Chitinophaga caseinilytica: one gene and its partner. The protein of the gene in region 1 binds, or shares a complex with, the protein of each later gene. Links are inferred from orthologs where the notes say so. Each region holds a gene or a part of one and is shown in the gene's direction. Other genes may lie near its edges.

What was found.
Region 2: the proteins of pheT (region 1) and pheS are in contact, whole or in part, in a crystal structure (PDB 6P24), measured with the Escherichia coli proteins. The link is inferred for Chitinophaga caseinilytica from one-to-one orthologs.

The regions. Positions count from the first base shown.
Region 1 is NZ_CP150096.1:1,921,923-1,925,306, reverse strand. Bases 45-3,103 are described here. They hold pheT (phenylalanine--tRNA ligase subunit beta), read left to right. Parts: upstream 45-387; coding sequence 388-2,820; downstream 2,821-3,103. Other genes in these bases: WJU22_RS08260 (hypothetical protein), read left to right, coding at 2,824-3,103. Also shown: more of WJU22_RS08260, read left to right, coding at 3,104-3,129; WJU22_RS08255 (RES family NAD+ phosphorylase), read right to left, coding at 3,124-3,384.
Region 2 is NZ_CP150096.1:1,193,543-1,196,793, reverse strand. The notes cover bases 36-2,961. They hold pheS (phenylalanine--tRNA ligase subunit alpha), read left to right. Parts: upstream 36-947; coding sequence 948-1,976; downstream 1,977-2,961. Other genes in these bases: WJU22_RS05150 (NAD-dependent epimerase/dehydratase family protein), read left to right, coding at 2,950-2,961; WJU22_RS05155 (3-hydroxyacyl-CoA dehydrogenase NAD-binding domain-containing protein), read left to right, coding at 2,054-2,914; WJU22_RS05165 (hypothetical protein), read right to left, coding at 36-853. Also shown: more of WJU22_RS05165, read right to left, coding at 1-35; more of WJU22_RS05150, read left to right, coding at 2,962-3,251.

The DNA.
Region 1 (3,384 bases):
TAACAAATTGTAAAATTTTTATTAGCCAGGAAAACTAAGGTAACGGACTTTATCCATTTCCCTCCCGCACAACGGAATTATATTTGTTCGACATAATTCCACCGCTATCCGCACACTTCCTGGCCAGTTATCCACCGTTTTGCACTATCTTATCCACAAAATCAGCAAACAACACACCGCAAATGTCCGACAATTCACAATAAGTGTGAATAAAGATTTTTCCACATTTTCTTGCGCAAAATTCCGCCTTCCCGTACGGGAGATTTGTTAACTTTACGCGGCGCGACCTGCACCCATTCACGGAGGCAAATTCGTCGCAAAATATTGATTGACAATAAATTAAATCGATCCGGCGGAAGCCGGACAGCATAATACAAGGAGCATCCAATGACAATTTCGTACAACTGGTTATGTGATTATTTGCCGGTAAAGCCCGCACCGGAGGAACTTTCCGTGATTTTGACCGGCGTAGGCCTGGAAGTGGAAAGCCTGGAACGTTTTGAAAGCGTGAAAGGGAGTCTCGAAGGACTGGTAATCGGCGAAGTGCTGACCGTAGAAAAGCACCCCAACGCCGACAAGCTCCGTCTCACCACCGTGAACATCGGCAACGGCGCGCCCCTCGCCATCGTGTGCGGCGCTCCCAACGTAGCCGCCGGCCAGAAAGTGGTTGTTGCCCCCGTTGGTACCACCATCTACCCCGCCTCCGGCGAGCCCCTCACCATGAAAAAAGCCAAAATCCGCGGAGAAGACAGCTTCGGCATGATCTGCGCGGAAGATGAAATAGGCCTCGGCGCCAGCCACGACGGCATCCTCGTCCTCGACGCCGCCCTCACGCCCGGGACCCCGGCCAGCGAAATATTCCATCCTTACCAGGACTGGGTATACGAAATCGGCCTCACCCCCAACCATATGGACGCCATGAGCCATATGGGCGTGGCCCGCGACGTGTGTGCGTTCCTCAACAACCGCGAGAACACGCAGGTTTACCAGCTCCGCAAACCCGGCATCAACGCCGCCGCCAAAGCAGAAAAACCGCTTCCCATTGCCGTGGAAGTAAAAAATACCGAAGCCTGCCCGCGATACTGCGGCCAGTCGATCACCGGCGTAAAAGTAGGCCCCTCGCCCGCCTGGATGCAGCATCGCCTGCTCGCCATCGGCGTTCGGCCCATCAATAATATCGTGGATATCACCAACTACGTGCTCCACGAAACCGGCCAGCCCCTCCACGCGTTCGACGCTTCCCAGATCAAAGGCGGCAAAGTGATCGTGGAAAACCTCCCGGCCGGCACGCCCTTCCTTTCGCTCGACGGTAAAGAACGCAAGCTGGACGCAGGCGACCTCATGATCTGCGACGGCGAAGACAACGGCATGTGCATCGCCGGTGTGTTCGGCGGCCTGAACTCCGGCGTGAAAGACGAAACCACCCAGATCTTCCTCGAAAGCGCGTATTTCGACGCCACCAGCATCCGGAAAACGTCGATGCGCCACGGTCTGCGGACCGACGCGGCCATCCGTTTCGAAAAAGGGCTCGATATTTCCCTCGCGCCTTTCGCGCTGGAAAGAGCCGTAGCGCTCATCAGCGAACTGGCGCACGGCGCGGCGGCATCCGAAGTGACCGACGTGTACCCTTCGCCGAAGCAGGCCTGGCAGATCGACGTTACTTATGATTACATCCGCACCCTCAGCGGCCATCAATATCCCGAAGCGCAGATCAAAAACATCCTTTGCAGCCTCGGGTTCACGATCCATGAGGAAAACGAAGGGCGCCTCCGCGTGGCGGCTCCCCTCCACAAACCCGATATCACCATCCCGGCCGATATCGTGGAGGAAGTGATGCGGATAGACGGGCTGGATAATATCCCCATCCCCGCGCTCGTATCCATGGCCCCCTCCGTTCAGGCGCAGCCCGACAAGGAGCGCGTGAAGGAAAGGATCGCGGATTACCTCGCCGGGAACGGGTTTTCGGAGATTTTCACCAACTCCATCACCAACAGTCAATACTACAAACACCTCGACGCGGATTCGCTGGTGAAAATGCTCAACAGCCTCAGCGCCGACCTCGACGTGCTGCGCCCGTCCATGCTGGAAACCGGCCTGGAGCGCATCGCCCATAACCTGAACCGCCGGAACGAAGACCTGCTGTTCTTCGAATTCGGTAAAACCTACCGGCAGGAAGCCGTGGGGCAATATCCCGAGAAAGCCCATCTCTGCCTGTACCTCACCGGCCGCAAACAGCCTGAGAACTGGATGCATAAAGAAAAACCGGTAGATTTCTACGACCTGAAGGCTTTCATCGGCAACATCCTCCAGATGCTGGGCATCACTGCTCCGCAGATGGCGGCCAACACCGTTCATGGCCTACAGCCTTCGTTCGAGATCACTTCCGGCGGCAAAACCATTGCCGTGGCCGGAAGCGTGGCACCCGCGCAGCTGAAAGCCTTCGACATCAAGCAGCCCGTTTGGTACGCAGATTTTAACTGGGACGTGATCCTGACCCTGCTGCCCACCAAAGACGCGTTCTACGAAGAGATCCCGAAATTCCCGGCCGTTCGCCGCGACCTGGCGCTGGTGCTCGACAAAAACGTGCCCTTCGCCGCCGTGGAAACCGCCGCAAGGTCCGTGAAAACGAATCTTTTGCAACAAATCAACCTGTTCGACGTTTTTGAGAGTGACAAGCTGGGCGCCGGCAAAAAGTCGTACGCCGTGAGTTTCACTTTCCAGGACAAGCAGAAAACCCTGACCGACCAGGATACCGACGCACTCGTGAACAAACTCGTAAAAGCCTTCGAAACCCAGTTACAGGCGGAGATCCGCAAATAAACCATGGAGATCGAACAGTACATACAAAGCATTGAGGACAAGCTGCAGCAGCTGTTCCGTAAACTGCAACAGGCGCAGGCGGATAACGTCACGCTCCGGGACCAGTTGAAGGCACAGCAGGAAGAGCTGCTGCAGCAGCAGTCCACCATCACCTCCCTCGACGAAAAGCTCAAGCTTTCCAAAATCGCTACCGCTACGCAGGGGAACGGGCTTTCGGAAGACGAAGACGCCTTCCGGAGGGAAGTCCGCGGGAAGATCAACGATTACATCCGTGAGATCGACCGGTGCATCGCCCTGCTGAATTCATGAGAAAATCCTGGCTTGCCGGGTTTGCCCGGGCTGCCTGATGGCGGGGTAATAGTCGAGCACGCGGATTTGTTTGGCCAGGGGATGGGTGATATTGATGACATAAATCCATTCCCGGTGCAGCGAGATGGAAGGAAAAGCGAGCAGGAGTTTTTTCGTTTTCCGGAGCCGGGCGGTACCAAATTCCCGCGCCACGAGCCGTACCCTCACATCGTCCCAGCCGTCGGGCAATTCCTCTTCCGGAAAATATTCGATGCT
Region 2 (3,251 bases), 730 kb from region 1 along the record:
CCCCGGTCGCGTCTTTCACTTTTTCTGCGGGCACTTTCACCGGCAAATCGGGCGGCGGCGGAGGTACGTCTTTCACTTCTTTACCGTTTTCATCGATCACCTTCAATTTGCCTGCGGCATCTTTTACCAGCCGTGCTTTCTTGGTTTTAGGTGATATGTTGCCGGTGATGTCTTTCCCGTTGGCATCGTACAGCTTCACTTCGCCGGTGGCTTCATTCACGAGTTTCACTTTTTTGACGGAATTGTCCTTTTTCGGGGGAACGGGGGGCGGTGGGGGAGGGATTTCCCGGTTATGCTCGTTGTTCGGGTCTGCGATGCCGGAAACTTTCTTGCCGGGGGCAGGTTGAGCGGCCGGCTTCTTAAACTGGACGGGCGGCGGCGGGGGCGGGATGTCTTTCACTTCCTTGCCGTTTTCGTCCAGCACTTTTCCACCGCCGGACGCGTCTTTCACGAACGTCACTTTCTTCGTTCTGGGGGATATTTGCCCGGTGATGTCTTTATTGTTCGCATCATACACTTTCACTTCGCCGGTGGCTTCATCCACTTTCACCTTTTTGATGGGGGATTTCTTTTGCTGCACGTCTTTACGGACCACGGGCGGGGTAAATCTCACGACCGGCTTACCGTCCAGCTTGTCGCGTTCCACTTCTGCGGCGGATTTCGGGGGAGGTGGGGGTGTGAATTGTACTTTCGGAGGATGGGAAGTATCTTTTTTCTGCTGCTGATAGCCGCTGGCGGCGGCGATCTGTGCCACACGAACTTCGCGCATGGCTACCTCGCGGGCGTCTTCAGGCCTTGCCGGAGCGCAGGCGGTGAGCAGGCCGGCCAGGATCACAGGAATGTATTCTTGCATAACGGGGGAGGATTTGAAGGTAAGATGCGCCCGTCCGCGGATTCCATAAAATCCGGCGTGGAAATTTCTTCCGGCAGCGTTATCTTTGTCGGCTATGGAGCCAATCGTGCAGCAAATAGAAGCTTATAAACAGGAAATTGCGGCTTTCCGCCCCGAAAACGCGGAACAGCTGGAGCAGTACCGTATCAAATTCCTCGGCACCAAAGGGATCGTGAAGGCCCTTTTCGGGGAGATGAAAAACGTTCCGAACGATCAGAAGAAGGAATTCGGGCAAGTCCTGAACGCGTTCAAACTTGAAGCGGAAGCGAAATATGCCGAATTCGAGCAGCTGAAAGATGAGGTGGGAGGCGCGGCCGACCAGCTGGACCTTACCCTTCCCGGCGAGCCTTATCGCCTGGGCACCCGCCATCCTATCAGCATCGTCCGCAACAAAGCCATCCGCATCTTCGAGCGGCTGGGCTTCACCGTTGCCGAAGGGCCCGAAATCGAGAACGACTGGCACAACTTCACCGCCCTCAACCTCGCAGAAAACCACCCGGCCCGCGATATGCAGGACACTTTCTACGTGCACAACAACCCCGACTGGCTCTTGCGCACCCATACCTCTTCCGTTCAGGTGAGGGTGATGGAAGAAGGAAAGCTCCCCATCCGCATCATCTGCCCGGGCCGCGTATACCGTAACGAAACCATCAGCGCCCGCGCGCACTGCTTCTTCCACCAGATCGAAGGGCTGTACGTGGCCGAGAACGTTTCGTTCGCCGACCTCAAGCAAACGCTGTATTACTTCGTACAGGAGTTCTTCGGCGAAAATTTCAAAATCCGTTTCCGCCCTTCGTACTTCCCCTTCACGGAGCCCAGTGCGGAGATGGACATTTCCTGCCTCATCTGCGGCGGCGAAGGCTGTAGCGTGTGCAAGCATTCCGGATGGGTGGAAATCCTCGGTTGCGGCATGGTACACCCGCAGGTGCTCGAAAACTGCGGTATCGACTCGTCGAAATACACCGGCTTCGCATTCGGCATGGGCATCGAAAGGCTCACCATGCTGAAGTACCAGATCAAAGACCTTCGCCTTTTCTCCGAAAACGATCTGCGCTTCCTGAAACAATTCCAGGGCGCACGATAAACATATCGCAACACGGCCGCTCCACTCCCGGGGCGGCCGTTTTCTTTTTCGCTACGCTCCCCAAAACGATCTACCTTATGTTACAATCCGTATCCGACATCAGACAGATAGCAGTTTGCGGCGCCGGCACCATGGGAGCCGGGATAGCACAGGTTTCCGCCGCAGCGGGGTTCCCCACCTTACTTTTCGACGTGAAGCCCGAAGCCGTTTCCGCGGGGATGGACATGATCCGCAAAAACCTCGGCAAAGCCGTTGAAAAAGGCAAACTAAAACCCGAAGACAGCGACGCCACGCTCCAAAGGCTCACGCCCTGCCACCACATCGCCGATTGCCGGGCCGACCTCATCATCGAAGCCATCGTGGAAAAGGTGCCGGTGAAAGTTTCGCTCTTCCGCGAACTGGCGCAACACAATCCCGCAACCACCATCTTCGCTTCCAATACTTCCTCCTTATCCGTTTCCGCCATCGCCGCGGAAATTCCCCATCCCGAAAGGGTGGCCGGCATGCACTTCTTCAACCCCGCGCACCTGATGGCGCTGGTAGAAATCGTGTCGGCAGACCAAACGGGTCTCGCCATCGCGCAGCTGCTGTACCAACTCGTGCAGCACATGGGAAAAACGCCCGTACATGTGAAAGACGCGCCCGGTTTCATCGTGAACCGCGTGGCCCGGCATTATTACCTCGAAGCGATGGAGATCGCGCAATCGGGCGCGGCAGACCTGCAAACGATCGACCGCCTCCTGGAAGCCGCGGGTTTCCGCATGGGGCCCTTCGCGCTGATGGACCTCATCGGGAACGACGTCAACTTCGCCGTTACCAAATCGCTCTACGAAGCCTTCCACGAAGCACCACGGTTCAAACCCGGCGCGTTGCAGGCAGCACTCGTGGAAAAAGGGGAACTGGGGCGTAAAACCGGCCAAGGTTTTTACAAGTATTGATTTACATTTGTGGCTTCATTCACAATTCATTCTACATGATCCTTGTCACAGGCGGAACGGGTTTTCTGGGAAGTTATCTGCTGCGGGCGCTGGTGAAGGCCGGGAAACCGGTCCGTGCCCTCTATCGCAGCCGCATACCCGACCAGGTGCAGGATATCGCCGATAAAGTAGAATGGTTCCAGGCCGATGTGCTCGACGTTTGCGCCCTCGAAGACGCGTTCGCCGGCATTACCGAAGTGTACCACTGCGCCGCGGTAGTTTCCTTCCAGCCCGATAAGCGCCTCGCCATGATGAAGATCAACATCGAAGGCACCGCCAACGTCGTGAACATGGCCAT